Regions from separate parts of the Fictibacillus sp. S7 genome, predicted to be linked through region 2. Evidence: riboswitches for the same ligand, from Rfam matches in the RefSeq annotation. Region 2 holds a riboswitch; the other holds the start of a gene.
The links. A riboswitch is a leader RNA that binds a small molecule or an ion and turns the genes downstream of it on or off. The one in region 2 is predicted to bind cyclic di-AMP.
Positions count from the first base shown of each region.

Region 1: another riboswitch for cyclic di-AMP. It lies ahead of DMO16_RS11180 (potassium channel family protein); the one in region 2 lies ahead of DMO16_RS13915 (APC family permease).

Region 1 is NZ_QJKL01000001.1:2,184,815-2,200,928, forward strand. It holds gene DMO16_RS11170 (amino acid permease) at 1-1,340, shown strand, start outside; gene DMO16_RS11175 (TrkH family potassium uptake protein) at 1,380-2,723, opposite strand; gene DMO16_RS11180 (potassium channel family protein) at 2,736-3,392, opposite strand; cyclic di-AMP (ydaO/yuaA leader) riboswitch at 3,484-3,627, opposite strand; gene DMO16_RS11185 (undecaprenyl-diphosphate phosphatase) at 3,705-4,487, opposite strand; gene cls (cardiolipin synthase) at 4,576-6,078, opposite strand; gene DMO16_RS11195 (asparagine synthase) at 6,169-6,351, opposite strand; gene DMO16_RS24285 (MarR family transcriptional regulator) at 6,466-6,921, opposite strand; gene DMO16_RS25175 (hypothetical protein) at 7,169-7,294, opposite strand; gene DMO16_RS11205 (hypothetical protein) at 7,319-7,966, opposite strand; partial or broken gene DMO16_RS11210 (histidine phosphatase family protein) at 8,084-8,626, shown strand; gene DMO16_RS11215 (CAP domain-containing protein) at 8,715-9,386, shown strand; gene DMO16_RS11220 (ATP-binding protein) at 9,519-10,877, opposite strand; gene DMO16_RS11225 (TlpA disulfide reductase family protein) at 11,102-11,677, opposite strand; gene DMO16_RS11230 (RNA polymerase sigma factor) at 11,674-11,877, opposite strand; gene motA (flagellar motor stator protein MotA) at 12,101-12,886, shown strand; gene motB (flagellar motor protein MotB) at 12,879-13,658, shown strand; gene DMO16_RS11245 (M48 family metallopeptidase) at 13,686-14,984, opposite strand; gene DMO16_RS11250 (HAD family hydrolase) at 15,072-15,899, opposite strand; gene DMO16_RS11255 (YetF domain-containing protein) at 16,031-16,114, shown strand, end outside.
Region 2 is NZ_QJKL01000001.1:2,697,843-2,713,956, reverse strand. It holds gene gatA (Asp-tRNA(Asn)/Glu-tRNA(Gln) amidotransferase subunit GatA) at 1-553, shown strand, start outside; gene gatB (Asp-tRNA(Asn)/Glu-tRNA(Gln) amidotransferase subunit GatB) at 565-1,998, shown strand; gene DMO16_RS14005 (hypothetical protein) at 2,371-2,919, shown strand; gene DMO16_RS14000 (hypothetical protein) at 2,933-3,409, shown strand; gene DMO16_RS13995 (NUDIX hydrolase) at 3,503-4,105, shown strand; gene DMO16_RS13990 (hypothetical protein) at 4,134-4,541, opposite strand; gene DMO16_RS13985 (hypothetical protein) at 4,657-4,887, shown strand; gene DMO16_RS13980 (Hsp20/alpha crystallin family protein) at 4,884-5,378, opposite strand; gene DMO16_RS13975 (hypothetical protein) at 5,457-5,720, shown strand; gene DMO16_RS13970 (hypothetical protein) at 5,744-5,977, shown strand; gene DMO16_RS13965 (GNAT family N-acetyltransferase) at 6,083-6,853, shown strand; gene DMO16_RS13960 (SDR family oxidoreductase) at 6,985-7,857, shown strand; gene DMO16_RS13955 (GNAT family N-acetyltransferase) at 7,978-8,475, shown strand; gene DMO16_RS13950 (DinB family protein) at 8,472-8,960, shown strand; gene DMO16_RS13945 (PH domain-containing protein) at 9,027-9,641, shown strand; gene DMO16_RS13940 (YkvA family protein) at 9,782-10,162, shown strand; gene DMO16_RS13935 (transglutaminase-like domain-containing protein) at 10,173-10,775, shown strand; gene DMO16_RS13930 (Rrf2 family transcriptional regulator) at 10,896-11,336, opposite strand; gene DMO16_RS13925 (NAD(P)-dependent oxidoreductase) at 11,490-12,131, shown strand; gene DMO16_RS13920 (hypothetical protein) at 12,222-12,350, opposite strand; cyclic di-AMP (ydaO/yuaA leader) riboswitch at 12,478-12,621, shown strand; gene DMO16_RS13915 (APC family permease) at 12,742-14,565, shown strand; gene DMO16_RS13910 (arsenic resistance protein) at 14,622-15,599, opposite strand; gene DMO16_RS13905 (VOC family protein) at 15,750-16,114, shown strand, end outside.

The sequences.
Region 1 (16,114 bases), 510 kb from region 2:
GCCAGCAAAAAGGGCTAAGCCGTTCACTCGGAGCATTTGATCTTACCTTGTTGGGTATTGGCGCTATCATCGGAACCGGGATCTTTGTATTAACAGGAGTGGTTGCTGCCGAACATGCAGGCCCTGCCCTGATTCTTTCGTTCATTATTTCTGGACTCGCCTGTGCGTTTGCTGCTTTCTGTTATGCGGAATTTGCTTCAACGGTCCCCATTGCAGGCAGTGTTTACACCTACACGTACGCAACCCTTGGTGAAGTATTTGCCTTTTTGATCGGCTGGGACCTTATGCTTGAATACTTGCTGGCGACTTCAGCCGTTGCCACCGGTTGGTCCGCCTACTTTCAGTCACTGATCGCAGGATTTGGTCTTCACTTGCCTGCAGCACTGGCTTCCGCTCCCGGAACAGGAAAAGGCGGTATAATCAATCTTCCCGCTGTTATTATTATTTTGATCATTACAACCTTGTTGAGCAGGGGCATTCGCGAAAGTGCCCGTGTAAACAACATTATGGTTTTCATCAAGCTGGCTGTAATTGTGCTCTTCATCGTGGCTGGAATCGGCTATGTCAAACCGGACAACTGGTCACCATTTATGCCGTTTGGCTTTCAGGGTATCGTTGCCGGAGCCGCTACCGTATTCTTTGCTTATATTGGTTTTGATGCGGTTGCGACCGCGGCAGAAGAGGTCAAGCGTCCGCAACGCGATCTGCCGCTGGGAATCATCTGGTCGCTTGCAATCTGTACAGTACTTTATATTATTGTGTCCCTCATCTTAACGGGAATGGTGCCATTTGCCAAACTAAATGTGGCAGACCCGGTTTCTTTTGCTCTGCATTATGTGGGACAGGATTCCATTGCCGGTCTTGTATCAGTAGGTGCCATAACAGGAATTACCACAGTGCTTCTCGTCATGCTTTTTGCTCAGGTCCGCATTTCCTATGCAATGAGCCGTGACGGTTTGCTGCCTCCCGTTCTTTCGAAAATCCATGAAAGGTTTAAAACACCATTTAAAAATACATGGCTGACTGGATTTGTAGCAGCAGGGATTGCAGGATTTATCGATTTGACTACCCTTGCCCACCTCGTGAACATGGGGACATTGTCTGCTTTTGCACTCATTGCTGTTGCTGTTTTGATATTAAGGAAAACCCATCCTGATCTTAAACGTTCGTTTAAGGCCCCATTTGTTCCAGTCCTGCCAGTCCTGACCGTCATCTTCTGTCTGTACTTGATGATCAGTCTTCCGGCCATCACATGGATTTCATTTGTGATTTGGATTTCTATAGGTTTAATCATCTATTTCCTTTACGCCCGCCGAACAAGCAACCTAAATAATAAATAAGTAAAAAAGAACGTGTGCGTACTTACCGCACACGTTCTTTTATCCTGTAAACAGATCTCCATCCGGATAGCGGATATTCGACTTATCGGGTCTTGCAATTGAAAACGCGAGTGTAAGCGGCCCGATTTTCCCCAGGAACATCACGCAAATAATAATAATCTTTCCAATCAAGGTCAATTTAAAGGTAAACCCCATGGTAAGCCCCACTGTACCAAATGCCGATACCACTTCAAACAGAATCGTTAAAAATGGAGCTTTCTCCGTCATGGCCAACAGCATGACCCCCGTAAACACAAGCAGCATGCTAATGGTGGCAATGGCAAGGGCACGAAGGATAATTCCTGTTCTTATGGTCCGCTTCAGAACGGTAACTTCATTTTTTCCCCGCAAAAACGTAAGTACTGCAAAAATAATCACTATAAACGTCGTCAGCTTGATTCCACCACCTGTAGAAGCGCTTCCTGCTCCAATAAACATCAGCATAATCATAAAGAGCAGGGAATCCTGCCTCATGCCAGCGATATCAATTGTATTGAACCCTGCCGTTCGGGGTGAGATTCCCTGAAAATAGGCAGCCCATATCTTCTCCCCCAATGATAAATGACCCAAGGTGTGCGGATTATTATATTCAAACGCGTAAAACACGAGAATGGAAACCACGTTGACAAACAGCGTGCTCCAAATCATGATACGAGAGTGGAGCGATAAATCTTTCCACTTTTTGCTGTACCAAAGGTCAACCAGTACTGTAAAACCAATCCCACCGGTAATGATCAATAAGGTAATAACAAGATTGACCGTCGGATCGCCCACATACCTCACCAAATTGTCGGGCCACAGGCCAAATCCTGCGTTGTTATAGGCGGCTACGGTGTGAAAAATACTGTAGTAAATTCCTTTGCCCCAGCCAAGATCCGGTACCCATCGAAAAGAAAGGAGAATCACCGCAATGGCCTCAATCGACAGGGAAAAGATGAGAAGATTTCTGACCAGACGGATCACTCCGCCAATGGATGGCTGATTTAAGGCTTCCTGCATGATGAGACGCTGTTTAATGCCAATCCGTTTACCAAGCATAAGGACAACGAGAACGGCAAATGACATGATTCCGAGCCCTCCCACCTGGATCAGGAAGAGAATGACAATCTCGCCAAACAGGGTAAAAGTAGAGCCGGGATCAACCGTCACCAGGCCTGTTACTGTAGCGGCAGATACCGCCGTAAAGAACGCATCAATCCAGCTGACCCCTTTTTCAGATGCAATGGGCAGCTTAAGCAGCAAGGCTCCGGCCAGCACAAGCACCAGGAAAAGAAGGGCAAGGATTTGGGGAGGATTGAGCTGGATTGGTTCATACAGAAAAGCTCTCCGTTTTTCAACCTTCAGAGCCACTGAACGTTACACCCCTTCATTTTCAAATGTATTGAGATCTCTGTTTTGGCCAATCACCACAAGCATGTCCCCTTGTCTCAGCACCACATTTGCTATCGGAGAAACAAGAATATCATTGCCTTTTTTAATAGCCACGATATTGCACCCATATTTGGCACGGATATCAAGCTCGGTTAACGTTTTACCAGCCAGCTTGTCTGTTACCCCTACTTCGATAATGCTGTGTTCATGAGAAAGTTCAATAAAATCGATAATTTTTTCGGAGGTGATCAACTGGGCCACACGAAGGGCCATATCCCTTTCCGGATGAATAATCCGGTCTGCTCCAAGCTTATCAAGGACTTTATGGTGATAATCATTTGTTGCCTTGACCCATACCTTTTTAACACCCTCTTCTTTTAAGAGAAGGGTCGTCATAATACTGGATTGGATGTCTTCACCGATTGATACGATGACATGGTTAAAATTACAGATACCGAGCGCTTTCAATGCCTTTTCATCCGTCGAGTTTGCCTGAACAGCCTGGGTGGCAATATTGGCGAACTCATTGACCCGTTCGATATCCTTGTCCACCGCCATGACTTCATAGCCCATTTTTGCAAATTCCCTGCATATGCTTCCGCCAAAACGGCCCAATCCAATGACCGCAAACTGCTTGTCCATTTTTTTCTCTCCTTGTACGTCAAATATCCCATTAGTTGGCAAATAAAAAAGACCATCAAAAAAATGGTCAGTCACTATTCAAACTGTCCCTTTCTTCCTTGTTTAACGCTTACGAGGTTAGCTGACGGATTAGGAATCGGAAGTATCCCCTCTTTATTAAAAAGATTCACCCCAAATGATTGGTTCCCCCGCTTTTAAGCTTATACAAAATCTTAAAATTAAGCGATCTAAAGGTTATGTAATTTTGAATAGTTATAATGTAATCCTGCAGGAATCAAATGTCAATCCTTTCTTTCCTTCCTTCATAAAAGGTTAAAAAAGACCCGCCGCCTGCATGCCAATGATGGTGAATCCAAGCAGCCAGACATAGATGGCAAAGCCTTTTAACGATCCCTTTTTTACAAGGGCGATCATCCACTTAACCGCCAAATACCCAAAAACCGCCGACATCACCGTACCGAGAAACAAGGAAAAAAAGGAGAGCTTTTCTGCCTGGCCCCCGAGCACATCTTTTATCTGCAGAAGACACCCGCCGGCAATGGCCGGAATGGACAGCAGAAACGAAAAATAGGCAGCTGTCCCCCTGTCAATCTTCCTGAAAAGCGCAGCTGCGATGGTCAGGCCTGACCTTGAAACGGCGGGCAATATGGCCGCACCTTGAAAGCTTCCGATCAGAACCGCATCCATTAGTGTGATGTCTTCCAATTCCTTATAACCCCTGGATTTCATGGAATCGGCAAGCCAAAGAATACAGCCGGTGGCGAGAAATTCCCAGCCAACCGTAATTCCGGTTCTTGAGATTTCCTCAAAGTAATCCTTAAATGAAAGGCCGATAATGACAGTGGGAACGGTTCCCGCAACGAGAAGAAGTGACAGCCGGCTAAAAGGCTGACGAATCAGTTCCTTTATTTCTTTCCAATAAATCGTCATAACCGCGATTAGTGTTCCAATGTGAAGCATGCTGTCCAGAAACAAGCCTGCTTCATCCAACCGAAAGAAATGCCTGCCCAGCAGCAAATGGCCTGTGGAGCTAATCGGCAAAAATTCGGTTAATCCCTGTATGATCCCCAACACCACTGCTTCAATCCAATCCATTAGATCACCTCTTATCACACAGCATGATAAAGGTTATTCACTTGGGGACAAGGATAGTACAGATTTGGAGAACCTGGGGGTGCGACTTTTACAGAACTCCGGAAAACAACCTGGCAGTTGATTCCTTCGTCCTTTCCCATACGCTCCTTTTATAAAAACCTACGGGTCTGATTTTTTCACTGTCCTTTATATCTTCTTCATAATGTTCCACAAGCTCCTCGATGGACGAGGTCCCAGTGAGAAACACGTTGACTTCAAAATTCAGATGAAAACTCCTCATGTCCATGTTCGCCGTTCCGATGGAGGCAAGGTCTCCATCGACAATGATTACTTTTTGGTGCAAAAATCCTTTTTTATAGGAATATATTTCGATCCCGCTGCGCAGCAATTCCGGAAAGTAGGACCTGGTGGCATATTGGGTAAGAAACCCGTCATTGATTTCCGGTACCATAATCCTTACCTGAACCCCTTTTCTCGATGCAATCCTGAGCGCAGTGCGAATGGACTCTGTCGGTACAAAATAGGGTGTGGCAATCCATATCGATTTGGTGGCACAGGAAATCATGGAATAGTATAGATCACTCATGATGCCTTCCTGGGTATCCGGACCGCTTGGGACCACCTGAACGGCACCATCCCCCTTCACTGGTGTCGGGGTTAAATATTCTTCGGTTTCCAAAAGGTATTCGTCACTTACGTAATCCCAGTCGAGCAAAAATATGGCATGCAGGGTTTGCACCGCTTCCCCTTCCATTACCATGTGGGTATCTCTCCAAAAGCCCATCCGCTCATCTTCACCCAAATACTCAATCCCGACATTCAGGCCACCAACAAAGCCGACAGCACCATCAATCACAATGATTTTACGGTGATTTCGAAAATTGAATTTTTGGTTGAAAAATCCGTACTTAATAGGAAGGAAGGAATACACATGAATGCCTGCCTGCTTCATCCGGTCTACTTCGGCAGCAGACAGGGATAAGCTTCCAACAGCATCATACAGAAAACGGACCTCCACGCCTTCTTTTGCTTTTTCAATCAGAATATCTATGATTTCCTTTCCCAGGCGGTCCGATCTGAAAATGTAATACTCAATATGTATATAGCGTTTCGCTTCTGAAAGCCGTTTCTTAATTTCAGGAAATGTTTGGTCTCCATTTTTTAAAATGTTTGTTTGGGTAGCTGTATTTTGAAAGGTCATTGTGACGTTGTGGGAGAACCGGGCAAAGCATGCCTGATGATCATTAAAATCAGAGAAGTCGGGTTTTTGCTCCCTTTTCGCCAACAGCTGAAGCTCTTCCCGGTCATGTTTGCGCTTTGTGCGAAACAGGTGTCCTTTTAAGTAAAGCTGACCGGAATAAAGATAAAAGATATAGCCTAAAAGCGGCAAGAAAATCAGGGCATAGATCCAAACCAGAGTATGCTGCGCTGTCCTGTTTTCCAAAACCAGGGAATATAATGTAATCAGGATGATGGAAGCATACAGGGCAGCGAAGCCCCATTTCCAAAAAAAGCCCAGGTCAGAAAAAATAATGACATATAGTGCAGCGACCATTATAAGCACAAAAATAAATTCAATAATCCGTTTCATGGTACATTCTCCTACTGCTAATGGATTTATATGAAAAATTCCCTATAAAACCTTTCTTTAAACAGAAAGAAGGAGAAAGAACTCCCCCTCTTACCATTCGTCCCGATCATGTTCAAATAAATCAATGACCCCAAGCACAATGTGCGCCAATCCAAAGCCAAGCAGAACCTTTGAAAGACCGGAATATTTTCGGGTGGATGCGCCAAACGAAAAAGAGGCCAAACTCACAATGATTCCCAGTACAGTCGGGATCATCCCTTCTCTTCTCAGCATAACAGCACTACCTCCTTAAGCTGGAATAACCTTAGTATTTTCAACTTTACGGGGAGTATGATACACAAAGGAGGTTTTGACACAAAAAAAACAACGGGAAAAATTCCCGTCGCTTTAAGGGGCCAAGGTCAAGGCTTTATGCTGCTTAGTGTCATTTCCGAATTTATCATAAATCGTAATCAGTGCTTCTAGGTCGTCCCTGGAAATTCTGCTCAGCAGATTTTCCATGCTTTCAAGCCGGCGCTCTTCCGCTTCTTTTAATATCCCACTGCCGGTTTCAGATAATTCAAGATATACAATCCTGCGGTCTGCTTCACTGCGATAGCGCTGCACATAATTTTTTTTATACAGTCGGTCTACGGCTACAGTCACAGCACTTGGCTTTACTTCAAGGACCTCCGCCAACTCCGTAACCGTCCAACGGTCCCTTTCCGAAAGCATTCTCATAAGGATGTATTGGGTCCGTGTCAAATCTCCATCACCTGTTGTTTCCGGATGCAAACTTTTTGACAGGATATAATGAGCCACTTCCAGCTTTTCTACATATGCCTTTAGTCCTTCTATTTTCATTGAATAGAGTCCCCCAACTTTATGATCTAATAACATTATACTAAAAAATCTAAACATTGGAAATTTATTTTTTTGAAAATTTGGATGTCCTAGGCTGAATGGCCCATTATAAAGACAAAAGGTGATGATTACTGGAAAATATATGGCGAAGTGAGTAGAAAAAAAGGTTGCTGAAGAGAGGCAGCTGGTGGAAGGCGAAATACGAAGCAGAAAAATGGGCTTTTTCATCATGGCACTTGTCCAGACTTCAGCCGGCATACGAGCATAATGTAATCATGTAGAGAATATCACTCTCTCTGCCGGCCAGATGTCTCACCGGCAAAACAGCACTTCCCCACCCCAATTCTTCATCATGCGTTCGGCATTTTGCCATAATCAAAACGATTATGGCCTTTTTTTATTTTTTGGGAAGATGAAACGATGAGTATAGGTCTGTAAATTTGGACAGTTCAGCCGGCAAATCTCCTTTTGTAAACACCTGCTGAATTTCCCGGTGTGTAATCTCCATTCTCGACAGAGCGGGGTAAATGGAGAAATCCGATTTCTGGTTATACCGGGTTCCGATGGTTTGAAAAGCCTGGAGTGTGGATTCTTCAATGCCATTCACGTATTGGTGAATCTGATGAATTTGCTGCACAATCATTAAATATTCAGCTTTTAATCGCTGCATTTCGTCAATTTTCTTTTTCATGGTCCTTGTTGCCGCAGCAACTTCCCGGTCTCTTGCCTGCAACAGCGTATCAACAAATTCCCTCATCCTGTCATTTTTGCTTTCTTTCAATTCATCGAGAAGTTCCATTGCTTCTCTTTCTTTTGCCAGGAGACGAAGATACTCATCCTTGCTTTCATGGAGAGTTTCGATATCTACTCTTGAATTTCTTCGGCCGTATTGCCCAAGCAAATGCTCATATTCTCTTGAAGCTGTCTCCTTTTGTCTGTTAATCACTTTCCAACGATCATGGGCCTCTTTTATACGTTGCTCATAATCCTTGCTCATTTGATTGAATTGCTTAAGTTCGGGATACACACTCTTTGCTCCTTTCATCTGGATCGAACGATAACGGAAAAATTCTCCTGTTACAGTATTCGTTAAAGGATTTTGGTTTAGCGGCCTCGAAACATACACAGTTATGAACAATACATAGTAGAAAGAGGAACAGCCATGAAACGAGTTATCGTTGTCCGGCATTGTAAGGCATCAGGTCAGGAAAGAAACGCTGTCCTTACATAAGAAGGAATAGCCCAATCACAAAAGTTAAAAGCCCTTTTAATGATGAAACCCTTTGACCGGATCATTTCAAGCCCCTTTGTCCGTACTGTGGATACCATCGAGCCCCTTGCACACTTCAAAAACCTGCCCATCGAAACAGATGAGCGCCTGGGAGAACGAATACTGTCTCAAATGGATCTGCCAGACTGGCTCGATCACCTTGAATATTCGTTTACCAACTTTGAAGCAGTACTTGAAGGTGGCGAATCCAGCCAGCGCGCAACCGACCGTGTTAGTGAGTTAATACGAGACATCCAAGCCTCTCCGGATCAATGTACCGTTCTTGTGACCCATGGGAATTTATTTGCGCTCTTGTTAAGAAGGTTTGATGAGCGCATCGGTTTTCCCGATTGGAAGCAGTTCTCCAATCCCGATGTGTATGAGATCTTACTGGATGAGGGTCTTGCCCAAAAAATCCGGCTGTTAAACTGGGAGTTGTTTCCAAACCCCCAATCATGGTCACCTATACCCGAAACCTGTGTTGTAGCTAACATCACTATACAAAAACGGGAGGAATTCATCCATGAAAAAGGTAGTAGTAGCTTCAATTCTAGGTGCATCTCTTTTTGGTGCGAACGCAGGGATTTCACATGCGGCTGATTGCCCGCAATCACAAAACGTACAGGTACAGCAGGGTCAATCCAATGCTGATATCAATAAATTAATCGAATCTCTAAAGGAACAAGGATTCGATGTACAAGCTCAAAACGTTGAGCAAAAACAAGCTCCAGCTCAAGAAAAAACACAGGCAGCTCCAAAACAAGAGCAGCAAAAAACAAGTGAAGCGCCAAAATCTGACGCTGCAGCAGGACAGCTTACAGCTGATGAAAAACAAATGGTTGAAAAAGTAAACCAAGAGCGTGAAAAAGCAGGAGTAAAACCACTTCAAGTGGACATGGAACTAACTAAAATGGCCCGTGTAAAAGCACAGGACATGATCGATAATAACTATTTCGATCACAATTCACCTAAATACGGATCTCCATTTGATATGATGAAACAATTTGGTATCCAATACCAAACAGCAGGTGAAAACATTGCTGGAAACTCTTCAGTAGATGGAGCTCATACTGCACTTATGAACTCTCAAGGTCACCGTGAAAACATCCTTAAATCCGACTACACTAAAGTCGGCATCGGAATTGTGGACGGTGGAAAATACGGTAAAATGTTCGTACAAGAATTTACTGGATAATAATGATTTTGAAAGGGGCAGGCCTTAAGGGCTGTCTCTTTTTTTGCTTACAGATAGAACAATCGGAACAAAAAAGCCAACGAAACACCTGCTAAAGCAGTATGGTTAAAGTCAACTCTCAATGTGGCTCATTTAGGGAGATAAAGGTAAGGATATTTCAAAGGTCGTCCCTTTTCCCACTTCACTTGATACATCCACGGTACCTTTATGGTTTTCAATAATTTTATAACTGACCATCAGTCCGAGGCCGGTCCCATCTTCTTTCGTCGTATAAAAAGGTTTTCCAATTCGGTTTAACACTTTGTTGGGCATACCTGTTCCGTTATCGGTGAATGTGAAGTGAATATACTTGCTATCTTTGCGTTTGGCTGTAATTGAAATCTTTCCACCAGCATTACTTGCTTCAATCGCATTTTTAATCAGGTTGATAAATACTTGTTTCATCTGAAACGGATCACAATGACTATCCGGAAGATCTTCTTCGCACACAAGATCGAGCGTGATGTTTTTTAAGATCGCCTGTGTTTCCAGGAGAGAGACCGTTTCCTTCAGCGTATTGACCAGGCTGATTTTCTGTACCTCCTGGCGGTCCGTTTTGGCGAGGAGCAGAAATTCTTTAATAATATGGTCAATTCTATCCACTTCGTTCAGAATAATGGAATAATACACCTCATGAGCCTGTCCCTCGTTTTGCATGAGCTGTACAAAACCCTTCAGGCTTGTTAAAGGATTACGGATCTCATGGGCAACACCTGCAGCCATTTCCCCGACTACATTTAATGTTTCTGCTTTGCGCAGCCGTTCCTGGGTTTGCCTTCGCTCGGTAACATCCTGTAAAATCCCCAAATGGATCCCGGGAAGAATATCTTTTTTCCCCGTAAACTCAATCAGCCTTTTATGTGCAGTACCCCGGTTAAACTCCCACCTGTACGCAGGGTCAAGCAAGAACAAATCCCAATTGAGGGTTACATCAAATCCAGGCTCCCCGACGATAAACGCATCTATCCTGCTCCGTTCTACATCATAAGGACTGATTCCGAGCAGCCGGCGGGCGGCAGGATTGGCATCAAGAATGACACGGTTATCATCCAACAGCAGGGTAGGATGGATACTATGATTAAATATTTCTTTATATTTTTGCGACGATTCCCTTCGCTCTGCAACGGGATAATTGTTTCCGGAATAATCTGCAGTAGCACCTGCTACTTCGATTACTTTCCCATTGGAAAAGACAGGGGTAAGCGAGGTATACAGGGTTCTTTTTGCATTACCGGTCCTGTAAAAACACGGCACCCCGCCAAATGCTTTTTCAAAATAGGGCTTCAATTGTTCTGCCGGCTGACCGGTGGCCATTTCCCCCGATCCCATAAAGTGAAAACCCAATTCATCGGCTATCACGCCTTCCGAGAAGGTGATTGTATAGTTTCCGGCAGTTGTTCGTTTTAGTCGAAAATAGTGGACTGAATCCATTTCCAAGGTAGTAATCTGCATATCCTCCCTTAGAGGTTTTTCTTGCGTCCTCTGCAGTTTCATCATTTTCACCAATGATCGTTCAACCATGGTTATACCCCTTTTCCTCCATAGTTGGATTGATATAGCCTCTATTCCCCTTTTACTATTTCGCTAAAAAGTCAAAAACTCCTAGTATTCGAATTGCCTAATTTTTCAATGTAAAATTTTAGGATAAAAAGACTAAAACCCCCGTGAAAAGGGGGTTATTTGGAGCGTTTAATAAACTCTGACATAAGACTAGGTGATAACGCGCCAATAATTTTTTTTTGGACCACTCCGTTGGAATCAATCAAATAACTGGTAGGAAGCGAAACAGCCTGAAATTTTTTACTGACTTTCCCCTCCCGATCAAGCAGAACCGGAAAGGAGGCTTTTCGATGCTCTACATAATCGGAGACTGCCTCCGTACTTTTTTCCGTATACCTTAGATTGATTGCCACAATCTCCAGTTGATCATCTTTATGGCGGCTGTACATTTTCTGCATATCCGGCATTTCTTTACGGCAAGGAGGACACCATGTAGCCCAAAAGTTCAAAATGACTTTTTTCCCCCGAAACTCTTTTAACGAAACGGTTTTCCCTTCCAACGAAGTCAAAGCAGCATCTGGAAGGGTATTGCCGGGCTTCAGGCCTGTCTGTCCGTTTCCGTTCACCGGTTGAAAGCTTTCTGTCGGCTTTGGATTTTCATGGACGCTGTGGGATTCCTTCTGTGACGTCCAGACACCAATCCCGATCAGTGCAGTCAGTACTAAAATCATCAATAATGGTTTTGTTTTCATGAAAAAGCCCAGACCCCTTTTTTTCTCCAAAGTTTAACAAACACTTCCTGTACCCCATCTTCGGCGGTATCCTTACTCTGGGTCATTCGGAAGGCAAAGGAAAACAGCAGTTTTTCATATCGATCGTAAATCTGCTCCAGGGCTGATTTATCCCCATTTTGAACTTTGGTATAAAGTTCAAAATCAGTAAGCTTTGACATACTATTCTCCTTAGGTTGGTTTTACTGCTATTATACCGATTGAGTTTCTCTTTGTCTTATCCCATCGGAAAGTAGTTATAAAGCTAACGTACGAAATTGACATTTGGATGACTTTTTTCGTAAATTCTTTCACCTGTCTCCCACTATTGACCTATAAATATCCGTTTGAATCAGCCGATATACATAATATACGAAAATAGCAAAAAACGAGGATGAAACAGAAATGGACAAAACATCAGTTATCGGCATCATCACGGGCATTATTGCCATAGGAGCCGGGATGGTTCTAAAAGGGGTTGCACTTTCTTCCCTGTTCAATCCTGCGGCATTACTGATTATTTTTGCAGGGACGGCAGCAGCCATATTGATTGCCTTTCCGGTACATGAAGTAAAAAAGCTTCCCGGCCTTTTTAAATTATTGTTTACAGACCAAAAGGTCGTTCCCATAGAAGAATTGATCCGTCTCTTTATCCAGTGGGCGACGATTGCAAGAAAAGAAGGTCTGCTTGCTCTAGAGCCGATGTCGGAAGAAATTGATGATTCTTTCTTAAAGCAGGGAGTTAAAATGATTGTGGATGGACAATCTCCTGAATTTATAAAAGATGTTTTATTGAAAGATCTCGAGACCATGGAGGACCGGCATTTAAGCAACGCAGCCATTTTTACACAGGCAGGAACGTACGCGCCGACACTGGGAGTGCTGGGAGCTGTGGTGGGTCTTGTCGCCGCCCTGAGCCACATGGACGATATTGAAGCGCTTGGCCATGCTATATCCGCCGCGTTCATTGCCACCCTGTTTGGTATTTTTACGGGATATGTTTTATGGCATCCTTTTGCAAATAAACTGAAGCGAAAATCACAGCACGAGATCTTCCTCAAGGAAATCATGATTGAAGGCATCCTTTCCATACAAGATGGAACCTCTCCAAAAATCCTGGAAGAAAAATTATTAACGTATGTGCCATCCAGTGAACGAGAGAAGGTTAAGGAAGGTGTAAATAATGGCTAGAAGGAAGAGGAAGAAGCACGATGATCATGTGGATGAATCCTGGCTGGTTCCCTATTCAGACATGCTGACCCTTCTTCTGGCACTGTTCATCGTTCTGTTCGCCATGAGTGAGGTCGATGCCTCCAAATTCAAGCAGATGGCAAGTGCATTCAATGACGAATTTACAGGAGGAACCGGCATGATGGATGAACAAGCGCCCATTTCATCTCCGGAAACAGATCCATTGCCGGACAAAGAGAAGCTGGTTCAACTGTCCCTTCAGGAAAAAGAACGCATGGAAAAAGCGAAGAAGGAACTGGAATCCCTTCAAGAGGTAAAAAAACACATTGACAATTTTATCGAAGACAAGGACCTGTCAAAAAGCCTGCAGACCAAACTGACGGAAAACGGGCTGTTAATTACCATTTTAGATAATGCGCTGTTTGATTCGGGAAGCGCGGAAGTCAAACCGGAATCAGTAGGCATTGGGAAAGATTTATCCAAACTGCTTGTGACGAATCCGCCGCGAAACATTATTATCGCAGGGCATACCGATAACGTTCCAATCAAGAATGCGCAGTATACGTCCAATTGGGAACTGAGCGCGATGCGTGCCATTAATTTTATGCAGATTTTGCGCACCAACCCCAATCTTTCCCCTAAAACGCTCAGTGCCAGCGGATATGGCGAATATCGTCCGAGAGCGAGCAACAAAACAGCTGAAGGCAGAGCGAAAAACCGGCGGGTTGAGGTTCTCGTCCTTCCAAACTACAGCCTTGAAAAAGACAAATAAAAGGCGGGGCTATGTGCCCCGCCTTTTTTACTGCTGCTTTTGCTGCTTTGCATTTTGAAGTTCTTTTGGCTGATATTTGTCCTTGTAGGAATCAAGGAAGGTGATTCTCTCGAGCATGGTGGGATGCCCGTATAAAAAGAATTTCACCAGCTTTGGCGGATTCACCTCGCTGAGTCCGGAAATCGTCAGCTTCTGAAAAGCTCCTACAGCCGCTTCTGGATCTTTAGTCATTTCAATGGCGTACCGGTCTGCATCTTTTTCGGCTTTACGGGAAACGGCATTTTCCACTGGTCCGGCCAGAAAAGAGAGAAGACTGAATATCAAAAGCAGAACAGGGAGTCCGGCAATATCCCCTGGTCCTTTAATTCCCCATCGTTTCCCCCATTTTGCCAGGGCCCACGTATAGACCTTGCTTCCCAGAAATAACCCGAAAAGCGTAAGAATAATCGCTCCGATCAAATTCTGGTACAAGTGGTTCATCACATAATGTCCCATTTCATGTGCCATGACGAATAAAACCTGTTTATCATTCAAACGATCAAGTGTGGTATCCCACAGCACAATCCGCAAATTCGAGCCGATTCCATTCACATAAGCGTTCAGGGAGTTTGTCTTTTCTGACATATTCACTTCATAAACATTTGAAGCGGGTATCTCCGCCCGGTCGGCAAGCGTCAAGATCTTTTCTTTTAACGCCTGGTCCTTCAATGGATAGAATTTGTTGTACAGCGGATCAATCACAACTGGCTGGATAAAGTACATGAAAATGGTAAATGGAATGGAAATCAGCCAAGCATACAGCCACCATTTCTTTTTGGCTTTCCTGATAAAGAAATAGATGACAACAACGGTGAGAAAGGTAAATAACCATCCCACCCAAAAATCGATGAGACTGTCCTTCATCCAGCCTTTGAACAGCTGAACTGAAATGTGATAATCCCTGGAAACAGTATAGCTGTAATATCGCAGCGGGAACGTCAAAAGCCAGCTTCCAAAAGAAAGCAACAGAACATAAAGCCCGGTATGAACGAGTGAAAACCGGGTGATGCCCTTCACGGCGCTTCGCATCTTTTTCGAAAGGCCAAATCCCAATACAAGCAGGTAAATCAACCATTCCAATGGAACGGATACGAAGTAAATCCAGTCTTTAAGCCGGGAGAAATCATAGCTCAGTTTCAACTGACGGCCGTTCATAAACATGGTCGGATCAGCTGCCGATCCCCGGTACTGAATGGGCAGCTCAGTATGAGCTCCATGCAACAAGTAATACCACATCAGCACACCATATAAAATAAAGCCTGTGGCAAACAAAAGTGCCTTTTTCACACGCTCTCCTCCTTACGGACATCCTATTACCTAGTTTAGGTAACTTTGTCCGAAATAGAACAAAAAAGAGCTAAGGTGGTCCATTCTTTAAAAAGCATCCGTCAGCGTGGGAACCACCGTTAAATTATCATGCTGTAATTGGTAGCCGTTGGGCTGTATGTATACTGCGTTTAAGCCCATTAGCAGGGCAGGAGCAATCTCATTGATAAAGTTATCACCGATGGAAACCGCTTTCTCCGGAATAATCTTCCATTTCGCCAGGATCTCCGACAATACTTCTTTTGTTTTGACCGGCTTTTGGGTGGATGGATAAATGACATGGAAAAGTCCGTCCAGACCCAGCTCCTTGAGAAGTCTTAGCACATCATCTTCTTCACTGTTTGTCATTAAGACAAGGTACTTGTCCTTTTTCAGGCGTTCCAGGCTTTCTTTTAAACCAGGTGTTTTAGATAATGAAAATTCATCACTGACCATATAGAGTTTTGTCGCGTTATAGGCGTCCCATGTATCCTGCTGCGTAAGGCCGTAATGCATGGCAGTGACATAAGGCAGCCACCATCCGTCACCAATGGCGATAAACCGTTCGAAATCATAGAGTAACTCACCAGGATATTCCCTTTTCAAGGTTTCTTCTTCCATGGGGGAGCCATCCCAGTGATGAGCAGCGGTTACCTGCAGGGTTAGAGGATCAACTGTAAGTGCCATGTCCAATTTCAGGTCATACACTTTTCCAACGGCCACCGGATGAAGCCCCTTCTTCATTTTCTCGTATGCCCCGTAAAATTCCTCCTGAATCCCACGGTCTGCCCGTTGCTGGAGCAAACGACAGTAATAGTCAAAATGGTCCGTGTCCTCGTATAAGGTTCCGTCCAGATCAAAGATTAAAAGCTCACTATTTTCTATCAGATCTCTCAACTCTTCTCCACTCCTTTCCCCATCTATTGTATTCGCAATAAGCAGTGAAGTAAAACAGGACTGATCCTTTTCCAGTGTTTGTGATCGCTGTTTTCCGGCCAAAATAAGACTAGTGAAAAAGAGGTGAGCGCATGGACGGAATGGTAGAAACGGCATACAGAACCCTATTGGGACTGGCTTTCTTATTATTGTTCACAAAAGTCCTCGGCAAAAAG
Region 2 (16,114 bases):
CAAGTATGCATTGGCAACGTACTATCTGTTGTCTTCATCTGAAGCATCTGCCAACCTTTCACGTTTTGACGGCGTTCGTTACGGCGTTCGCTCAGACAATGCGGAAAATCTTCTTGAGCTTTATAAAAACTCCAGAAGCGAAGGCTTTGGGGATGAAGTGAAGCGCCGTATCATGCTCGGAACATTCGCGCTCAGCTCGGGCTACTATGATGCGTATTATAAAAAAGCGCAAAAAGTCCGCACGCTGATCAAGAACGATTTTGAACAAGTGTTTAATGACTTTGATGTGATCATCGGGCCGACCACACCGACGACTGCGTTTAAAATCGGTGAAAAGAAGGATGATCCGTTAACGATGTATGCCAACGATATTCTAACCATTCCTGTTAACCTAGCGGGTGTGCCAGCCATTTCCGTACCGTGCGGCTTCTCGAACGGTCTGCCGGTCGGATTACAGATCATCGGAAAACACTTTGACGAACGCACGATTTACCGTGTCGCTTCGGTCTATGAACAGGCAACGGAACACCATAAAGCGAAACCGCAATTGTAGGAGGTGCAGGGATGAGCAATTTTGAAACGATCATTGGATTAGAAGTCCACGTTGAACTGAAAACCAATTCTAAAATATTCTGCGGCTGCTCCACTGACTTTGGAGCACCGCCCAACAGCCATACATGCCCGATCTGTCTTGGACATCCCGGGGTTCTGCCGGTATTGAACAAGCAGGCCGTGGAATTTTCCATGCGTGCGGCGATGGCATTGAACTGTGAAATCAACCGCGAACAATATTTCGACCGTAAAAACTACTTTTACCCCGACAACCCGAAAGCTTACCAGATTTCCCAGCTGGACAAGCCGATCGGTGAGCACGGCTGGATCGAAATCGAAGTAAACGGCGAAAAGAAAAAAATTGGCATCACGCGCCTTCATTTGGAAGAGGATGCAGGGAAATTGACTCATGCGGCAGACGGATCTTCTCTTGTAGACTTGAACCGTCAGGGCACACCGCTTATGGAGATCGTTTCCGAGCCGGACATTCGCACACCGGAAGAAGCGTATGCCTATTTGGAAAAATTGAAAGCCATCATTCAATACACCGGGGTTTCTGACTGTAAGATGGAAGAGGGATCCCTGCGCTGTGACGCCAATATCTCCATCCGTCCTGTCGGCCAGAAGGAATTTGGTACGAAAACCGAGCTGAAGAACCTGAACTCGTTTGCTTTTGTGCAAAAAGGACTGGAATATGAGGAAAAGCGCCAGGAGGAGGAAATTCTGAACGGTGGCGAAATTCTTCAGGAAACTCGCCGTTTTGATGAGAAAACGAATAAGACCATTTTGATGCGTGTAAAAGAGGGTTCCGATGATTACCGCTACTTTCCGGATCCGGACCTTGTGCAGCTCAGTGTGTCTGAAGAGTGGATTGAGCGTGTGCGCGCCGAGATTCCAGAGCTTCCGGATGTGCGTAAAGAACGCTATGTTTCTGAGTTCGGGCTTCCGGCTTATGATGCAGGCGTGCTGACGGCATCCATCAAGATGGCTGATTTCTTTGAAAAAGGTATTCAGGAGGAAGCCGATCCGAAAATGCTTTCCAACTGGCTGATGGGTGAAGTGAGCGCCTACTTGAACAATGCCTCCAGAGAAATCGATGAAACGCCATTAACGCCAGGTAACCTGGCGAAAATGATCAAGCTCATTGAAGACGGCACGATCTCTTCCAAGATCGCCAAGAAAGTCTTCAAGGAAATGATCGAAAATGGCGGCGATCCGGAAACGATCGTTAAAGAGAAAGGCCTTGTCCAGATTTCGGACGAAGGCGCAATCCGCGAGTTTGTAGTGGCTGTTCTTGACCGCAACCCGCAGTCCATCGAGGACTTTAAGAACGGAAAAGACAAAGCCATCGGATTCCTCGTTGGCCAGGTCATGAAAGAGACCAAAGGGAAGGCAAATCCTCCATTGGTTAACAAATTGATCGCTGAAGAATTGAAAAATCGTTAATTAGTGTGCTGCCGGACGTGTTCCGGCAGCTTTTTTGTGGCGTTGAGGGGGCTGGTAAGGTGAAATTGGGTGGGAATCGAGGTTAATTGGGCGAAATGTCGCGTTAATTGAGCATTATTTAAATTAATTGGGCGAAAAACCGCAGGAATTGAGCATAACTGAGAATTCAGACTTCTTCCCCACGGGAATCATTTTATTAATTTTCTCCAACTTCTTTAGAAAAAATCGACAAACCAACTAAAACCCTCTCCGCACAACGCGTGAGAGGGCTTTTTTACATGCACAAAAAACGTCGAAACTTGCGTACGATTGCCTGTCCGGAAGACCCTGGAAAAATGGTATGATTCAGGTAACAGAATCGGGGGTGGGGCATTGAGAAAGGCAGGGGCAGTTGCAGCGGCATTGCTTGTAACCGTGTTAACTTCATGTCAGGGTTCCATGCTGGCGGATGGCGAACTCAAGCTGGAAACGCATTCGAAAGGTCATTATCCACGGTCATACAAACCGGTTTCCATTGATAAAAGCGAGAATGTTCTACCGTTTAAGGCACACCTTCCACAATACATTCCATACAAGTACAAAAAGCCCAAAGTGGTGATTACCGATTGGGGAAAAAAAGAAAAACTTCAGCTGGAGATGCAGTACATAAGGAAAGACGAAAATACGCAAAAAGGCTTTATTGCGATTAAAATTTTCAACCATAAAAATTTAGTGAGTGATTTGATCAAGCAAAATAAATATGAAGAAACGCTAAAGCTGGCTGATGGGACAAAAGCATACTTTGCCTACTTTGGAAACTATGCCGAGCTGTTTTGGGTTCGGGATGGGGAGGAGTATGATCTTCGGCACATGTTTGCCTCAGAATACACCCAAAAACAGCTAAAAAAAGAGCTTTTGGGAATTGCTAATTCGATTGAATAGAAGGGGACAGCTTATGAAAATGCTAAAAAGTGTTTCATTCATTTTTGCCTTGCTTCTGGCAGTTCAATTTTTTTCAGGAAGTCATGTTTCAGCCAGTTGGACCTATCCTTTTGTGGTCTGGGATCATTACACATATTCAATTAGTGAGGAATATGTGGATCAAGTAGGGAAAGAGATCGGTGAGGTGACAAAGTATTCCGACCAAGAAGGAGCATACACTGGAAACTTCTCCAATCAATATAAAAAAGGAACAAAGTATTTCGAGATCAAAGGCATCAGCACTGACAAAGCGATTGCCGTTCAGGAGCCTGGCGGAAAATATATAAAGGCCATCCGGGAACACAAATATCAAGAAGCCAGCCTGGTGGGGAATTTTATGAGGGAAGCCGAAGCCAATCCATGGATAAGTTTTCTGGTATTGGTGGGAGCAGCATCTGTTTTGATTGTTTCATGCAAGTCACTAAAAGACAAATTTCATATAGAAGACTGAAAATGAGGCTGGCTCTCTGGGAGTCGGTCTATTAATGTTATAAACTGATACAATGAAATGGATACTAGACCACTTTTGAAGGAGCCATAAAATATGAGCTGTGAGGTTGTAAGAATATTTGATGATCAGATGAAGTGTGTTGGACAGAAAACAAGAGAACATGTACATAGAGACGGGGTATGGCATGAAACGTTTCATTGCTGGTTTACTTTGTTGGAAGGTTCAGAGCGTTATATTTTGCTCCAAAAACGAGCAGAAGTGAAAAAGGATTATCCGAACCTGTTGGATATTACTTCGGCCGGACATTTAATGGCTGATGAACGGGTTCACGATGGGACAAGGGAGATCGAGGAGGAACTTGGCGTTTCCGTTTCTTTTGAAGAGCTCATTCCACTTGGAATCATTAAAACGGAAATCAAACAGGATGCTATGTGGGACCGTGAATTTTGCCATGTTTATTTGTACAATTGCGACCGGATGCCGGCCTTTACTCTTCAAAAAGAAGAAGTCGATGCCATTTATAAAATCAGGCTGCAGGATGGTGTTGATCTGTTCAAAGGGAACAAACAGGAAATCAAAGCTGTTGAGGTTTATCCGGATCAACAGAAAACGCGAGTGGACAAAACAGACTTCGTGGATCAAGTGGATTATTATACTGACGTATTTGAGCGGATACAGGAAACGATAAGGAAATGAACAAAATAAGGACTGAATAGCACGAGAACTATTCAGTCCCTTTATGTGAAGGACGGCCTTTGATCGAATAGCTCGGTCCGTCCTTTTTTTGTTTGACTTTTTCTTTTTTCTCGGTCATTTTTTTCATGACGTTCCGGGCGTTTTTGGATTCGTCACTGTCCGAATGCAGGCTCATTCCCTGGCCATAGTTGGCCCCGATGTTCAATTTGCCGTTCAGATCCTTGATGCCAAGGTTGGCAAAATTATTGGTCAGGTCGTATTTATCAATTCTCAGGGTTTCAATATTGATATGTTCTATGACAACAGGCGGCGTGCTGTCGTTGTTCTTTTTTAATTCCGAAAGCTCGGCCTGCAGCTGTTTAAGGTGCAGGTGAATTACTTCCATGTTTTTATCATGATTTGTAATGGCGTTGAGTATGGTTTTAAAAAAAGGCATAGGCTACCCCGCGCTTCCGTTAGCATTGATGATCGGCTTGTACTCTAGTCTATGAATATAAAAGGAGAACATGTCTGTTTTCTCCGTTATCCAAAAAGAGAAAGGAAGGATACAAATGAAATTTTCCTCATCTAAAGTGAATCTTGGGTTTCTCGATCTGAACAAAATGGGTAACAATTGCTTGCTTTCGTTTGGCCAGACGGTTCGAAGCCGGGTCTATAATACGACGAAAAAGAATTCGGCTTTTGGCGAGAGCAATGGGGATTTTCCTCAGCATACGGGTGAGACATACAGAACGAACGATAATGATGTGATCGATAGTGACGCGAAAAACAATCACCGCTAATCAATCCGGATATTCCGTTCAGGCGCCAGGTTGCGCATGATCCTTACTTCCAGCACCCCATTGAAAAATCGGGCAGCCGTACGGGTCTCATTGATCAGCTCGGGAAGTTGAATGGTCCGCTCAAAATGACCGGTTGGCCGTTCCGCTTTAACCACTGTAGCATCCTTGTAGGGAGAGTGAAGCACTCCTTTGATCGTCAGGTTGTTGGCAGACATGGAGAGATTCACATCTTCCTTCCGGATGCCGGGCAGATCAACCACAACCATCCATTCCCGGTTGTTCGTATAAATATCGACCTTAGGAAATTCCGCCTCAGAGGACGGTGCACTCTGGTTGGGCTGGTAATGGTTATACCGGTGCCGTGCATCCTGCTGGTTATTGACCTGGGCAATTTGTCCGCCAGGCGGGCCATCAAAGATACTGTTCCAAAAATCGTTTCCCTGTACCTTTTGCGCCAGCTCCAGCCACTGTTTCAGTTTATCGACGTCCATTCGTTGCCACCTCCGGATTCAAGCAAACATATTTACAGGGAACAAACATATATTTAGGGGAAAAGGAGGGAGAAATTAGTGGGTTCACCTTCTATTGTTATAAATATTTTTCTTTTTAAAATTAATTCCTTTGAAAATGCGTCGGCGGTTAATATCGGAGAGAATTACTTGTCTGACTGGCACAATTCAGATAAAAAAAATCAGGGGTTTGGCCAAAGCTTTGGGGATGATGCGAGGTTTATTGGAAACGACAATTCAGTGGATGACCGTGATGCCGTCGATTCACCGGTTACGCAATCATCCTACGGGCGGGAAATTCCATCGCTGATTGAGAAGGTCTGACAAAAAAGCAGGAGGTTCACATGGTGCTGTTTTCACCCATGGTCGTCAACATGCTTGGGTTTAAAGTCAATACAATGGACCGCTCAGCCACTCTTGGCTTTGGGCCGGTCCAGCAGCTAGACCTGTTCAGCTCAAACAAAATCAATCAGGGATTCGGGGAGGACAACGGTGACCTTACCGTCGTTAACCTGCCGATCATCTGGGTGGCTGATCAGGATGTCATCGATTCAAACTCTGTGAAGAACAGTGTGCTGTAGCATAAGGGCCGTCCTTGAACGGCTCTTTTTTTTCCATTCAGCTCGGAGAAGGAATTCCGTAAGAGCCGGAGAAGGATTCAGCAGAAGATGATAGGGAGGCAGAACATGAATCCTTTTAAAGAATGCAACAGGGATGATGTAAAAGATTTAATGGAAGAATACATACAAACTTTAAGCTCGCCCATCGATTCCTTTTTAGAAAATCATATTTTGAATTCGAAGTTTTATCAGATTTACGCCGGCTCCTTCATGATTGGGTATTTTGCCATTCATAATAACGAAAAGATGACCCAGTTTTATATCCGGCAATCACACCTTCATCTTGCGCAGGATACGTTTAAACAAGTGCTGGAGTGCTATTTTATTCGTTCATTATTTGTTCCAACATGTGACGAACTCTTTTTGGGTTTGGCGTTGGATCAGGATTTTAAGATCGAAAAACAGGCCTATTTCTTTCAGGACAGTAAACAACAGAGAGCGTCAGAAAGTCTTTATTCCGGCGGGGAGTTCCGGCTGGCAAGAGAAGAGGATGTTCCTGGAATCATAGCGATTTCCGCCGATTTTTTTCAGCAGGCAGATGAAATGGCAGAAAAAGAAGAACTGTTTACCTTCACGATGGACGATACTCTGCTTGGAGTCGGAGTCTTTGAACGCAGCAAGCTCCTCAACGGATATGCCAGCATCGGTATGTTCACTAAAGAATCTTATCGTCAGCAGGGAGTCGGTCAAACCATCATCCATCATTTGAAACAATGGTGCTATGAACATCACATGATTCCTATTTGCGGCTGCTGGTACTACAATACCAACTCCAAAAAGACGCTGGAACGGGCGGGGATGGTAACCAAAACAAGACTATTAAACTTTGTCAGATGACCGGGGAATGTACCGAAACTAAAAAATAATGGAAGAAAAAACAAGTGAAGATAACGAACTGTGGTTTATCTCCCCGCAGGATGTGGAAAAGTACATTGTTAAATTTTCCAATCAGACAGGGAGGCTACATTATGGACCAGGATCAACGCCGTTATCCGACCGATACACCACCCGAACAGCAAAACCGGCTGCCGGGCATTGAAGAGAACATGTATTTGCGTCCGCAATTCGACCGTGCGGAATATAAGGGATCAGGCAAATTAAAGGATAAAGTGGCACTGATTACCGGAGGCGACAGCGGGATCGGACGGGCTGTCGCTTCGTTATATGCGAAGGAAGGCGCCCATGTGGTTATCGTATATTACGACGAGCACCGGGATGCCGAGTTTACAAAAGAAGAGGTGGAAAAAGAAGGAGTAGAATGTCTTCTTATTCCGGGAGATTTGCGGAAGGAAGCGTTCGCCAAGGAAGCGATTCAGAAGACGATTGAGAAATTCGGCAAGCTCGATATTCTCGTCAGCAATGCCGCTACAGCAATCTTGAAGGACCAGATTGAGGATGTTCATTGTGAGGACTTTGTCACCACCTTTGAAACAAATGTGTTTGGCGCGTTCTACATCACCAAAGAGGCCGTACCGCATTTGAAAGAAGGCAGTACCATTATCTTCACGACCTCCGACTCGGCCTACAAGGGGCAGAAGAACGGGTTGGATTATGCATCCTCCAAGGCGGCTGTTCTTGGCTTTATGAGATCACTCTCGCTTCAGCTTGTCGACCGGGGCATCCGGGTAAATGGAATTTCGCCGGGACCGATTTGGACACCACTTATTCCGGCGAGCCAGCCAAGATCTACGGTGGATACCTTTGGCCAGGAAACTCCCATGAAACGGGTTGGTCAGCCGGAGGAGCTGGCACCGGGCTATGTGCTTTTGGCTTCAGAAGATTCTTCTTACATGTCGGGACAAGTGATTCATATTAATGGCGGCATGGTCGTCAACGGTTAAACGATTTCAGACAGGCAGCTTTTTTGCTGCCTGTCTTTTTTCATGCGTGAAAAAGGATTCCAAACAGCAGAAGAGAATGTAATGGATGGGGAAATATGACGCCCGGAGGAGGGATGCCCAATGGAACTGATACTTGAAAAAGCAACTCTGGAAAAAAAGAATGTACTAAAGCAAATGCTGGAGCTGTACCGCTATGATTTTAGTGAATTTGATAGCTCGGATCTAAATGAAAACGGTCAGTATGGCTATGCCTATTTGGATGAATACTGGCGAGAGGAAGGGCGTTATCCCTTTTTTATAAAAGTGGACACCCGGTATGCGGGATTTGTGCTTGTCCGCAAAATCAGAGATACGTATGCGATCGCTGAGTTTTTTGTTATGAAGAAGTACCGCAAAATGGGGATTGGCCGACAAGCGGCCTTCCTTACGTTTGACCGGTTTCCGGGCAAATGGGATGTGGCGCAGATTCCAAAGAACAAACCGGCACAATCCTTTTGGGTCCGGATCATTGATGACTATACAAACGGAGAATTTACCGATCAGTTTTCTGAAACCGATCAGGTTCGGTATCAGACCTTTACAACATCCAAATCAGTTACCAGGGAGGCCGTAAAATGAATGCAAAAGAAGTGCTGCTCGAACAGCTGGATGCGTTAGAAAACAATCACTGGTTCGTATCGTTGAAAAACTCTCTCGTGGGGCTGACAGATGAGCAGGCGGCATGGAAAGAAACGGCGGAAAGCAATTCGATTCGCGAAATCGCCAATCATCTCATTTATTGGAATGAACTTTATTTAAACCGCTTTCGCAGTGCGGAACCAGCAACGGGTGTGAGCCTGGAGAATGATGATACATTTCAGGATCACGAAGAGCTGGACTGGAAGCAGACGGTGGATAAGCTGAATAATCTTACCGCGCAGTGGTATAAAGCAGTGGAAGAGGCGGACGAAGCGCGGTTTGACGAGAATGCCTATCGAAACCGGGAAGCAGCATGGGGCAGTGTCATCGCTAACCTCACCATTCATGTGGCCTATCATACCGGCCAGATTTTGTTCGCCCGTAAAAAGCAGGGCAGCTGGAATCCGGAAAACGGTGTCCACTAAACACTGAAACTTTTTAAAATGTGATATCGTATATAGGATAGACCGTAACAAGGAGAGGAAGAAAACATGTTAAAGCGCCTAGCTTCAGATGCATTGGGATTAAGTGATGTCGGGAGTGTGATCAAGCCGGCCGATTACGACAAGGTGGACGCCGATGATTACGTCTTTCATGAGGACAATGAGAAGATTTATTTTCTGATCAAGTCAAAAACAGATGAATACTGCTTTACGAACCGCGCGCTCATCCATCTGGATGGAACAAGCGCCGTCAGCAAAAAACGAATGCTCCACCGGTACAGCTACAGCGAGAACACGATTTCCAACGTTTCTTTGGAAACTGCGGGAACGGTGGACCTCGACGTGGAGATCAAGTTTGTAATTGGATCGGTTCCATTTTCCATCGATGTGCACAAGAAACACATTGAAGAGTTAAAAGATTTGTATAAATCCCTAAGTAAAATTGCGGAGATCGCTTATGAGAACGAGTTTGCCCTGCAATATGCCCAGCAGAGCATCAATGTGGCATCCACGACGCTCAGCCGCGTCCAAAGCAAGGAGAATGAATTGGTGGAAAGCTTCAACCAGTTGAACGATGCCGCTTTTACGTGGCTAATGGAAAGCCGCAAAGAGTACCATGTGAAAGATTACGGCTATGTATTTGAAAAGTATATTAATAACTAAGTAAGGCAGGCTGCATACAGCGGCCTGTTTTTTTATGCAAAAGAGTTTAAGCGGTTTTCTTTAGCAATGGAATATATTTGAAAGAGGATTTAGTCTGGCTAGTGAAGAAGCAAAGGAAATCACCCATGTATGGAGGACCTATGAATAAATTAAAATCCTGGGCTAGAAAACTGAAACGACAGATTTATATTTTGTACTTTGCCTGCAGAGATAACAGGGTCTCTTGGTATGCTAAAGCATTTACCGCAATGGTGGTAGCTTATGCTTTCAGCCCGATTGATCTTATTCCTGACTTTATACCTGTTCTTGGGTTATTGGATGATATCATCCTGGTACCTGCTGGGATCTGGCTGGCTTTGAAAATGATACCCAATCATGTTCTGAACGATTGTGAGGAAAGGGCAGAAGAACTGATCAGACAGAAAAAGCCGAAGAACTGGATGGCAGGCGGACTCATTCTGCTCGTTTGGGCTTTGATTTTTGTATGGATTATAGGAAAGCTCGTAAAAATTTATACATAAGGAGAGCAATATGATTTGTGAGTCAGAACAACTGGGCCATTATTTAGTTGAAACGAAAGAAGTGGACTTTTCCGATCAGGCTATTGCCGCTTTGGCCGACAGGCTTTTTCACCCCTCTCAATCTGAACTGGAAAAGTTAAAAACGGGCTTTAAATACGTTCGGGACGAGATTGCACACTCGTGGGATATCCAAAGCAGGAGGGTCACCTGTTCCGCGTCTGAAGTTCTTACACATAAAGAGGGAATTTGCTATGCCAAATCCAATCTGTTGGCTGCACTGTTGAGAAGGGAAGGAATACCTGCAGGCTTCTGCTATCAACGGCTGATGCTTTTTGATACACCTGAAAAGGGATATTGCATTCATGCATTAAACGGGGTCTATCTAACATCAATGAAGAAATGGATACGCCTTGACGCTAGAGGCAATAAAGAAGGAGTGACTGCGGAATTTTCCGTCGATAAGGAAAAACTGGCTTTTCCTGTTCAAATGGAGCAGGGAGAAAAAGATTATCTGGTTATTTATACCGCTCCGCATCCCAAAACCATTGCGGTACTGAAGGACAATGACGATGCACTCGAAATGTATCTCAACCGGTTGCCAGAAGATCTATAAGAGGAGACTTAGCTTTATAATAGGCTTTCTGACGTTTATAACACGGTTGAAAAGGTAATCACTGCTCTTCAGAACGATAAACCCATTTAAAAGGCATCCATTTGATCTGGGATGCCTTTTTCACTTACTGTTTATTTTTTCTTTCTCTTCAATATCCTTTACCACATCCCCGATCGTTACGCTGCCCAATGCCTTTTCGAGTGCGCTTTGAGCGATGGACAGGATAGGGAAGATGGTCTCCTGAATATTGCGGCCAACCATACACTCAGGATTAGGGTGGTCATGAACACTGAACAGTTCATTTTCCTGGACGACGTTGACGGCCTTATACACATCCAGAAGTGTGATTTCATCGAGGTTCTTCGCAAGTTCTGCGCCAGCTACTCCGGGCCTGACGTTGACGAGCCCTGCATTTTTTAACATTCCCATAATTTTTCGGATAACCGCGGGATTGGTATTTACACTTCCTGCGATAAACTCAGATGATTTTGTTTCATTTTTATAGATCTCTAAGAGAGAGAGTATATGAACGCCTACAGAAAATCGGCTGCTGATGGACAAATTGGTCACCTTCTTATAGTAGCGGATAACGTTTAACCTATAGTACTATTATAGCGTAAATCCATCCTGTTGACAAAATGGTTACATGTAATTACAATGATTACATGTAAACGAAATGATTACAGCATAATTTTGTAATGGAGGGAACAGATGATGAAAATTGGAGTTATTGGTGCGACTGGTAAAGTTGGAAGTCTTATTATCAATGAAGCGATAGAAAGGGGACATGAGGCGACGGCCATTGTCCGGAATGCCGGCAAGGTCAAAAATGAGAAAGCAGATGTACTGGAAAAGAATATCTTCGACCTGAAGACGGAAGATTTAAAAGCCTTCGATGTGGTTGTTAATGCGTTTAATGCACCACCAGGAGAGGAGCATCAACACGTTGAAGTTGGCCATCTTTTAATCAAGGCTCTAAAAGGGTCTTCACAAACCAAGCTTTTTGTTGTGGGAGGCGCAGGCAGCCTGTTTGTAGATGAGGCACAAACGACCCGCATGTTGGAAACTCCTGACTTTCCAGAAGCGTATTACCCAACTGCTTCAAAGGCGGCTGAAAATTTGAAGGAATTGCAAGGTTCAGACGGGATCAACTGGACATATCTTAGTCCCGCCGCCTTTTTCAATCCAAATGGCAAACGTACCGGTTCTTATCAAAAGGGGAAAGATCAGATGATCCTGAATTCTGAAGGTGAGAGCTATATCAGCTATGCTGATTATGCGATTGCAGTGCTGGATGAAATTGAAAAGCCACAGCATGAAAATCAGCGTTTTACAGTCGTTGGCGAAAAAGAATAACGATACGATCAAATACCATTAGTGAAAAGCTAATGGTATTTTTTATTTTAGAAAGCATTACTTTGTACAACCTAGTAACATGAGCTGTTTTTAATCTGCTTCCATTTTCTCAGAAGCATCTCCTTGTTCAAAAGCAGGACCGCCATACAGATCATTGATTTCCCTTTTCAGCGTATCCAGAAATTCATCAGATAAAAGGGGTTCTTTCTTTTCCATCATGACATACTCTCCTCTCAAAAATAATTAGATTTTCGAAGGTTTTATAAATAAGATTACCGATTAATAAAGGTTTTAATCTTTTTATTTACAATTGCCGAAAGCAGGAGTATGATATACGAAGTTTCAATTTCTTAAATCGCTGAAACCTTAGTGTGCGGGGGAACCATCTGGATGCATAAATCCATCCACGGGGTGAATCCTTTTAAAGGTAGGGCTACTCTTGAGGCCCGAATCCGACAGCTAACCTCGTAAGCGTTTTTAGAGGCAAGAAGGTGAAGCTTGTGCGACTAAAATTATAATGTCCACAGGTCTATTTACGTCGGCTTGTGGGCTTTTTTAATACCTTTTTATAGTCATCAAGAGATCAATTTTAAATGGTGGTGAATTCAATATGTTAAATTCCTTGAAGAGGTTATTGATCGGAAGACCCCTCAAATCAACTGAGCTGGGTGAACAGAGGCTGAATAAAACGAAGGCTTTGGCGATTCTTTCTTCCGATGCTTTATCATCAGTCGCCTACGGGCCTGAACAAATATTGATTGTTTTATTTACCATAAGTGCAGCTGCCTTCTGGTATTCCATTCCGATTGCCGTTGGTGTACTCATTCTGCTTACTGCTCTCATCTTATCCTATCGGCAAATCATCTATGCCTACCCGCATGGCGGAGGAGCTTATGTGGTTTCCAGGGACAATCTCGGGAAAAATCCGGGATTAATTGCAGGCGGATCGCTGCTGGTGGATTACATATTAACGGTAGCCGTTAGTGTTTCAGCGGGTGCGGATGCGATTACTTCTGCGTTCCCTGGTCTGCATCCCTATAATCTGCCAATTTCAATTGTGTTTGTTCTGTTTCTGACTACCCTGAACTTGAGGGGAGTCACCGAGTCAGCCTCCATTCTGGCTTATCCGGTTTACTTATTTGTTGTGGCCCTGATTGTCATGATCGGAGTTGGTGCGTACAACATTGTTACCGGTCATGTGCCTGAAAACTTACACACACCGGTCGGTACACCAGTTGCCGGTATCAGCCTCTTCCTGCTGCTGAAAGCTTTTGCTTCAGGAAGTTCCGCCCTTACCGGTGTTGAAGCAATTTCAAATGCTATTCCAAACTTTAAGGATCCTGCACCAAGAAATGCCTCGCGAACGCTTATGGCAATGGGAGGACTATTGGCCATCCTGTTCTCGGGGATTGTGTTCCTTGCCTATTATTACGGCATCACCCCGAATGCCACAGAAACGGTTGTCTCCCAAATTGCGGATGACACGTTTGGCAGAACCTTTATGTATTTCTTTATTCAAGGTACAACTGCATTAATCCTTGTTTTGGCTGCAAATACTGGTTATTCGGCCTTTCCGCTTCTGGCGGTAAACCTGGCGAAGGATAAATTCATCCCGCGCATGTTTACGATTCGCGGTGACCGGCTCGGATACTCCAACGGTATTATTACGCTTGGGGTGGCGGCGATCCTTCTTCTTCTTGTGTTCAACGGGAAGACGGAGCATCTTATCCCGCTGTATGCGGTTGGTGTGTTTATCCCGTTCACCCTGTCCCAGACAGGGATGATCTTGAAATGGATGAGGGAAAAGCCACAAGGCTGGGTGCTTAAACTGATTACCAATGCTACGGGAGCACTCATTAGTTTCATCGTCACCATCATGTTCTTTTTAACTAAATTTCCGCAAGTGTGGCCGGTGCTCGTTTTCCTGCCGCTTATCGTTCTGCTGTTTCACCGAATCAAAACGCACTATGATCTTGTGGGTGAGCAGCTGCGCATCAATCCGAATCAGCCGCCAAAACTTGTTGAAGGAAATGTAATTATTGTTCCTGTAGCAGGAATTACGAAGGTCGTAGAAAACTCAATTAACTTTGCCACTTCACTCACAGATCAGGTTATTGCTGTTTATGTGGCATTTGAGCGGGAAGATGAACATGCGTTTGAAGAGAAATGGAAAAAGTGGCAGCCAAATGTGCGGCTCGTTACTCTGCATTCCTCCTACCGAAGCATCATTATGCCGCTTACGAAATTTATTGATACAGTTCAAAACAAAGCGGAAGAAAACAATTATCGGGTAACGGTATTGATTCCGCAGTTCATCACCAAAAAGAACTGGCATAACATTCTGCATAACCAGTCGAGCCTGCTCATCCGGGCCTATCTGCTGTTTAAGCGGGATGTCGTGGTGGCTACGGTTCCGTTCCGTTTTAAAAAATAATACGGAATACAAAAAAACCAACTTTGAGGAGTTGGTTTTTTGTTTTGTATCTGAAATTAAGGTGCTTCCTTACGTTCGCGTAAAAGGATATTGGGAACGAATCGGATATAAATGAGTTCACCGGCAAGCTCCACGATGGTTTGTGTTACGATGATGGCCGCTACCAATGTGCTCAATTGACCCGGTAGGGATAATGCCAGAGGAAGCACGACAAGCGAATTGCGTGTAGAACCGCTGAAAATCAGGGCGCGGCCAGATCCAATATCAAGCTTGAACCACTTGACCATTAACCTGGAAATGAACGGCATGATGATCATAAAAGCAATATAGACAGGAATGACTTTGATAATCAGGTCCATATTGGTTGATAATTTGCCGATTTGAGAAGATACAACAACAAAAAGCGTAAGAGCCATGAATGGAACAGGAAACCAGGCTGAGGTATCTATGATTTTACTTCCGACTGATGACTTTCTTGCAAATAGCTGCAGGATCACAGCAAGTCCTAAAGGGATAACAATGAGAAAAATAAAGGCTTCAAGGAATGGACGGGGGTCTACGATTTCAGCCGCCTCATTTCCAATCAACAGCCATAAATACAGTGGCAACAGCAGCATCTGTGTAATGAAGAGTATAGGCGTAGAAGTAAGGATGATCTTTTCGTTTCCTCTTCCCAGAGCGGTAAAAACAATCACATAATCAATACAAGGTGTAAGTAATACCAGATAAACTCCAAGCAATAACGGCGGATAGTCGGGCAGTAACTTTGATAGAAGCCATACCACAATAGGAACAGCGAGATAGTTCACCGTTAATAAAGCCCAAATAAAACGGCGATTTGCCAATGACTCTTTTAAAGAAGTAAATGGAATCTGTGAAAACATGCTATACATCAGGATAGCGATGACAAAAGAAATGGTGGCATCTAATTTGGCCCCAATATCAGGAGCGGTTAATCCTAGTCCGGATGCGGAGATCAGTACAATCACATACAGCCAAACTTGGTTGTTTTCTAATCTTTCTCTGGAAATCATTAATTTTGTTTCCCCTTTTTCGTATTCTGCATCTTTTTCTAGTCCTTACGCTACCATTTCGATTGGTTAAAAATCAATAATAACCTTTGTAGAAAAAGGAAATACAGGCTTGTTCTTGAAAATTTATTTATGTAGAAAGGAGAGGATACGATGCAGAAGGTAACTCCGTTTTTGTTGTTTGAGGGAAAAGCGGAAGAGGCGATCCGTTTTTATACGTCCACGTTCAAGGATTCGGAAGTTGGAAACATTCTGTACCAGGAAAATGGGATGGTGCTGTATGCGACGTTTACGATTAAAGGGCAAAAACTGATGGCCATTGACAGCATGATCGAGCATGGTTTTACGTTCACTCCCGCTCTTTCATTATTTATAGAATGTGATTCCGGTGAGGAGCTGGAGGAAATGCACCACAAACTGTCGGATAACGGGAAGGTGCTTATGCCGATTGCCGATACACCAATCAGTGAAAAGTTCTCCTGGGTCGAGGACCGCTATGGGGTCTCCTGGCAGCTGAA